3 regions of the Halobacillus sp. Cin3 genome follow, and region 1 is predicted to be linked to each of the others. Evidence: predicted binding sites of a transcription regulator. Region 1 holds the regulator's gene; each other region holds the start of a gene.
The links. Region 1 encodes LexA, which represses DNA repair genes until DNA is damaged. Its sites were predicted from a motif close to CGAACATATGTTCG; they were not measured.
Positions count from the first base shown of each region.

Region 2: QMA39_RS12535 (YolD-like family protein) is a predicted target of LexA. The motif match lies at 1,226-1,239, and genes of this name have one in related genera.
Region 3: QMA39_RS06010 (DNA polymerase IV) is a predicted target of LexA. The motif match lies at 883-896, and genes of this name have one in related genera.

Region 1 is NZ_CAMZMV010000001.1:711,419-713,690, forward strand. Features, by position in the region: gene QMA39_RS03855 (N-acetylmuramoyl-L-alanine amidase) at 1-862, shown strand, start outside; gene QMA39_RS03860 (hypothetical protein) at 952-1,182, shown strand; gene lexA (transcriptional repressor LexA) at 1,252-1,875, opposite strand; gene QMA39_RS03870 (recombinase family protein) at 2,182-2,272, shown strand, end outside.
Region 2 is NZ_CAMZMV010000003.1:377,519-379,790, reverse strand. Features, by position in the region: gene QMA39_RS12540 (PBP1A family penicillin-binding protein) at 1-291, shown strand, start outside; gene QMA39_RS12535 (YolD-like family protein) at 866-1,207, opposite strand; gene QMA39_RS12530 (YwhD family protein) at 1,370-1,912, opposite strand; gene QMA39_RS12525 (GNAT family N-acetyltransferase) at 2,000-2,272, opposite strand, start outside.
Region 3 is NZ_CAMZMV010000001.1:1,116,051-1,118,322, reverse strand. Features, by position in the region: gene QMA39_RS06015 (M20/M25/M40 family metallo-hydrolase) at 1-727, shown strand, start outside; gene QMA39_RS06010 (DNA polymerase IV) at 913-2,160, shown strand; gene QMA39_RS06005 (YpzI family protein) at 2,219-2,272, shown strand, end outside.

The sequences.
Region 1 (2,272 bases):
GACGAGAGCTGCCAATCAGAACAATGCGGATATTTATGTATCCGTCCACTACAATGCTTTTGATGGGTCCTTTGGAGGGGCAGATCCAAATGGAATCGAACTTTACGTCTACCCCGGATATTTGAACCGGCCCGCCGGACGACTTGCCTCATCACTTGCGAAATACTTACGCCAGGGCACCGATCAAAACTTCAGAGGGATTAAAGAAGCAAACTTCCACGTTTTACGTGAAACGGATATGCCGGCGGTATTAACAGAGAATGGCTATATGGATAACAAGCGGGAAGCTTTATTGATGATTGACGAACGCTTTCAAAAAGAAGTCGCAGAGGAGCACGCCCGGGGAATCTTAGAATACTTTGGAGTTCCGTTTAAGGGCGGAATCGATTATCTTTCTCTTGGAGATACCGGCGCAGAAGTGAAGGAGATGCAGGAGAACTTATTGAAGCTTGGTTATACGATGAATGGTTACGGAGCCGACGGCAGTTTCGGACCTGCCACAGAAGCTGCTGTTAAAGCCTTTCAAAACGATAATAATTTGGAAGTGGACGGTTTTTATGGGCCGAAAACGAAAGCGGCAGTGCAGATAGCTTTAGATAACCTGAACAAAGGAGAAGAGGAAATGGAGAAATTAGCAGTTGTTATAAACTCTTTTGCAGACTTCCCGGCCGTTGAGGCACTGGTCATCCGGAAAAATGCTTTAATCGCGCTCAGAGCTGTGGCGGAAAAACGTCAGGTAGCAGAACAGATCATTGTAGCTGGCGGTGGCACAGACGGGCTCAAAGGGAGTAACTTTATTGATTTGACAGGAAAAACACGTTATGAGACTTCCCAAAACATTAAAAATTATTTAGCTAAGTAAAGCGACTGTAAAACATTCCAGTGTACTTTCCATCCATTCCTGCATATAATAAAGGAAATAGAACAAATGTTCGCGGGAGGGATTACCCATTGGAAACGGTTTTTAAGCAGTCCGTTAAAAACAAGCAGGTCATTGATATCATCTATTTGTCCGAAGGCAGGCATTGGTCGCAGCGTTCTGTTAGAGTGATTCAAAATCAACCTGATGCCATCCTTGCCTACTGCCTGCAAAAGAGGGACGTCCGCACGTTTTTGAAGAAAAATATTTATTCAGCTGATTTTCAACGGCGGGGTAATGGAGCACGTGCGGGAGCTTCATAATTATAAGATAATTATTTTCAACACACGTAAAAACCGGCGGGGACCCTCCCGCCGGTTTTTACGTGTGTTTTAATGAACGGTCCGATATAAGCCGACAACCCGGCCGAGAATGGATACGTCATTTAAGATGATCGGTTCCATCGTGGCATTTTCAGGCTGGAGTCGGATATGATTCTTCTCCTTGAAGAATCGTTTGACAGTAGCCTCTTCCTCTTCGGTCATAGCCACAACTATATCCCCGTTCTGGGCGGTCTGCTGCTGTCTGACAATGACCATGTCCCCGTCAAGAATGCCGGCCTCAATCATACTTTCCCCCTGAACGATAAGGACGAACGTATTATCTTCCGATCCTGCAAGCGTATCCGGGAGGGGAACATATTCTTCAATGTTCTCTACTGCCGTAATCGGTGAACCGGCCGTAACTTTACCGATGACAGGGGCATATGTGGCTTCCCCGCGAGGGATACTGTGGTCTTCTTCCAGCTCAATCACTTCAATAGCCCTTGGTTTCGTCGGATCCCTGCGGATATATCCCTTTTTCTCAAGACGGGATAAATGACCGTGGACGGTGGAACTGGAGGCCAGCCCCACAGACTGACCGATCTCCCTTACAGATGGGGGATACCCTTTTAGTAGAACCTGTTCTTTTATGAAATCTAGTATTTCCTGCTGCCGCTTTGAAAGTTTGCTCATAGATTAGCACCTCGTACATAGGATTATAGTAACCACATTGTACCATGCCATCCTCAAAAATACAAACAAGCGTTCGAAAAAAGTCGTTGACAAGAACATACATTCGTCTATAATGAGAATTAGAAAACGCGAACAGAGGTTCTTAGGAACGTTCGTTCTTAAATGGAGGGTTAATTATGTTTAATAAACTATCAAAACTGGACTACACTTATATCGTTTTGTTTATTGTTAGTTTTGCTATTCTCTATTATTCTATGGTTACAAGCGGATAAACCTTGAAAACCAGTAGAAGCGGGGACATACATCATGAGAGTAATCCTATATTGTCGCGTAAGTACGGAAAAGGAAGCCCAGGTCAGCTCCTTGAAAAGACAGAAGGCAGAACTGTATGCCATGG
Region 2 (2,272 bases), on a different contig from region 1:
GAAACGTTCAATGATCACCGATATGCCAAGTCCATCTGGGCGGATACAATGGAGGACATTCACGAAACTCTCCCTTCAGCGGCTTTCGTGCCTCCACCAGGTGTGAAGGGGGTATACATTGACCCTGATACCGGATACCTTGCCGGCCCTGACTGCCCTCAGGAACGGCTCGTCTTTATGGAAAAGGCAGACATACCGAAGAAAGTGTGCGGAGGCAGTGAAGAAAAGGATATCAATGATGAATTCGAGGACGACCCATGGTTCAAAGATGTCGTGGACTGGTTCTTCTAACCAAAAAAACGGCTGACCTTCAGCCGCCAATAGAAATAATGCACGGAGAAAGTTCTTGTGGTCCAGTGATGCTTATACACAAGGAAACGTGTTCTATCCCTATGTTTTTGCAGTATCAACAGGGCTGATCTTCTGTTAAACAGAAGGTCAGCCCTGTTTTCAACTCACCATTATGGGAAGGTCACGAGAAGCGTTCGGTGGTGACGCCTGCGGGACCAGCGCGAGCCGAAGATCCACTTGGGCAGGTGGTTTTCCTGCCCAAGTTAGCTGAGGCCGTGCCCGCGGCAAGCATCCACCGATAAGCGGAACGTGACCGTTAACACCACACACTCCTTACTTCAAAGAATAACGTAGCCTGACCCATAACCACGTTCATCCATAAAAAGGAATGGTCGGAGCTGGAACGATAATAAAAAAGGACAGAGAAAACGACCGGTCACAAGCCGGTCGTTTTCTCTGTCCTAGTCAAACATGTACAATCCATGTATTACTTAATATATTACCCCGTCAAAGGTTCGTCAATACGAATCACAGAGATCTGTCCGTATTTTATGAACATTCCGGTAAATCAGGCTCAGGCGATCGTTAAATCAATGATATCCTCCAGGGGAAAGCGGACCTGTTCCTTCGTTTCCCAGTGGATCCCTTTGACAACTCTTTCCCACCGGCTTACCTCCTGGACCTTCAGCAGACATTCTTCATAATCAAATCCATTATGGACCCTCAGACGGACGGTTAAATCATCCTTCACCGCCCTCTGCAGCAAAAAGTCGATTTCCACCGCCTTCTGTTCATCAATGATGCCCTTCTCCACGCGCTGATCCTCTTTCCACAGCTTTTTCACCATCTCCACATGTTCCGGCAGCATCAAAGACGTCCACTTAATGGTTCCTCGATCCCGATTACGATTATCCATCATGCCCCTCCTCAATCACGAACATTTGTTCTTATTCTATCATAAAAAAGGACAGCGTAAACTGGAAGTTACAGGAGAAGTGAAAAAAAGATCCCATTCACCAGAATGCCGGAAAAAACGAGGCATAAAAAAAGCCGCCGGTTGTCCCGACAGGCTTTTTTCTTATGAAACGCCTAACGCAGCCTTCAATTCCTGAGCCGTATTTTCCCAGAGCTCCGGTTTGAATTCACGAAGGTATTCTCCGAGAATTTTTCTGCTCTTTTCATCCACGTGCTCGACGACAAAGCGCCCTTTTAACGATTTGTCCATATGATTCACGTGCTCCGGCATCAGCTTATACCCTCGCTTGATGGAACGATCGACGATGATTTCACTGGCAGCCACTCCGTAGTAGCAGGGATTCCCTCCGCGGTAATCCACCGTCACCCAGGCAATCCAGTAATGAAGGCCATTGGCCACTACGTCTTTATCTGTGATGAATTTGATCCGCTTCTCCACTTTACTGCGGGCATGAAGCGCCCCCATATCCACATAAGCTTCTTCTTCATTGGGATCGACGATGACCGGGGTCATGTTTTCAAGACTGATGGAGCCGACCCCGTAGCCGCCGTGCCCGTCTGTCGCGTCATCTTTAATGATCGTAAATTGATTTTTCTTCTTATCACTGCTGTCACTATTTTTCTTAAACTGATCGAATTCTTTCATGATTCAGCGAACCTCCTTTACAAGCCCGTACGTTTTGCTCCTATTTTAACATAGAACCACCGGGATGGTGGAGTGAAAGGGCAGCGGTCACTCCTCCTTATTGGTCAAACGTTTGTTCAAGACCTGGTATTCTTCCCTCAGCATAGAGAAGACAACCGTATCCTGAAACCTCTTTCCATCAAAATCCGTCTGACGGAGTGTCCCTTCCTCCTGGAACCCATATCGTTCAAGAAGTTTCCTCGACCCTTGATTTTCTGCAAATATATCTCCGACGATTCTGTTCAGCTGCAGCTCCTCAAATCCATACCGGAGAATGACGGCCATCAATTCAGACATGACACCTGAACGCTGATACCCGGC
Region 3 (2,272 bases), 400 kb from region 1:
TATTCAATTCGTTATTACAGTCGGAGAAGAGAGCGGCCTTGTCGGTGCGAAAGCTCTGGACAGTTCCCTCTTGAAAGCGAAATACGGCTATGCGATTGACAGTGACGGGCAGGTTGGAAATATCGTCGTGGCTGCTCCGACACAGGCGAAAATCAATGCTGTCGTCAAAGGCAGAACGGCTCATGCCGGTGTAGCTCCTGAAAAAGGGGTTTCAGCTATCACGCTGGCGTCACGCGCCATCGCAAAAATGCCTCTGGGACGTATTGATGAGGAAACGACAGCGAATATCGGTCGCTTTGAAGGTGGTCAGAAAACGAACATCGTGTGCGATCATGCCGAAATTCTCGCTGAAGCCCGCTCGCTCGACCCTGCGAAAATGGAAGAGCAGGTCGAAAAAATGAAACAGGCATTTTATGAAACAGCAGAAGAAATGGGTGGAGAAGTGGACTTGGATATCCAGGTCATGTACCCGGGCTATAAGCAGGAGGCTGGTGACGAAGTGGTCGAAGTGGCCCGCTCGGCAGCCAAACGAATCGGCCGGGAAAGCGAACTGCTCCGCAGCGGCGGCGGCAGTGATGCCAACGTGATTGCCGGCCACGGAGTTCCGACGGTAAACTTGAGCGTCGGTTACGAAGAAATCCATACGACCAATGAGCGCATCCCTGTAGCTGAACTTGAAAAAATTGCCGAATTTATTACAGCTATTGCTGAAGAAGCAGCATCATAACGAAGAGGAAGAGTTCCTTCCCCGGTACAAAACCCGTACGGTGATCCACAACCACCGTACGGGTTTTTATTTCGGCCGTTTTTTCAGTTGAATGATGCAGCGTGTCCTCTGCGAGCAGTCCGCTCCATACATCCCGTGGTCTATGCTATAATAAAAGAACAAATGTTCTAATGGAGGAAAGACGTATGGCTTCAAAGTGGTATCCAAAAAAAGGGCGGGTCATTTTTCATGTGGATATGAACAGCTTCTATGCTTCAGTGGAAGCTGCCTTTGATCCCAGCTTAAAAGGGAAGCCTTTAGCTATTGCCGGAAATCCGGAAGAACGCCGCGGGATTATCGTGACGAGCAGCTATGAAGCAAGAAAATACGGAGTGAAAACGACCATGCCGCTTGGAGAAGCCAGAAGGCTCTGTCCGGACCTGATGGTGATGCGGCCGAATTTTGAACGCTATCGCACAGCATCCAAAGAGATGTTTAAAATTCTTGCCGATGTGACCTCTCTCGTGCAGCCTGTATCCATTGATGAAGGCTACATGGACATTACCGAGTGTTCCGACCAAGGTTCTCCTCCTGAAATTGCAGAACGCATTCAGCAGCGGATAGCCGAAGAGCTTGACCTTCCATGCAGTATCGGGATTGCTCCCAATAAATTTCTGGCGAAAATGGCTTCCGATATGAAAAAACCCATGGGGATAACCATTTTAAGGAAAAGAGATCTCGAACATACGCTCTGGAAGCTTCCGATTGAAGACATGCACGGCGTGGGATCAAAAACAGCAGAGAAGTTAAGAAAAATTGGGATCGAAACGATCGGCGGACTTGCTTCGCATTCCGTCATAGAACTGAAAAGAATCCTCGGTATAAATGGAGAGCGCCTGCAGAACAGAGCCAACGGATTGGACGACAGACCGGTGGACCCTGAAGCTGTGCATGATTTCAAAAGTATCGGCACTTCCACGACGCTTCCTCATGACACGACGGACGAGGATGAAATCCAAACCGTCCTGCGCCGTCTTTCCAATAAGGTTGCTGCGAGGATGAACGGGAAAAAGGTCCTCGCCAGGAACGTGCAGCTCATGATCCGGTATCATGACAGGAAAACGGTGACGAGGAGCCGCCAGCTCCAGGAATTCATCAGTAAACCCGATGAACTGTTCCAACACAGCATCCAGCTTTTTGACCAGCACTGGAATCAGGACCCTGTCCGGCTTCTCGGTGTAACCGCCGGTGACCTCGCAGAAAAATCCGAGGTCACCCAGCAGCTTGATCTATTCAATTATGAGCAGTATGCCGGTAAGGAAAAGCTGTATAAAACCATTGATACACTCACGGAGAAATATGGGAAAAACCCTTTCCGCACGTTGACGAATCCGGATGAAACTAAAGTATCCACCAGCTTTCAAAAAGACTTTCTGGACGATTACAAAAAGTGATTCCCAGGCATGACTCCGCTTTTTTGTTTCATACTAAACAGGAAGGGAGGAAGGAATCATGGGTAGAGATCGACAAGAAAAGAAATTGAAAAAGTCCGGAAAGGTCCAGTCC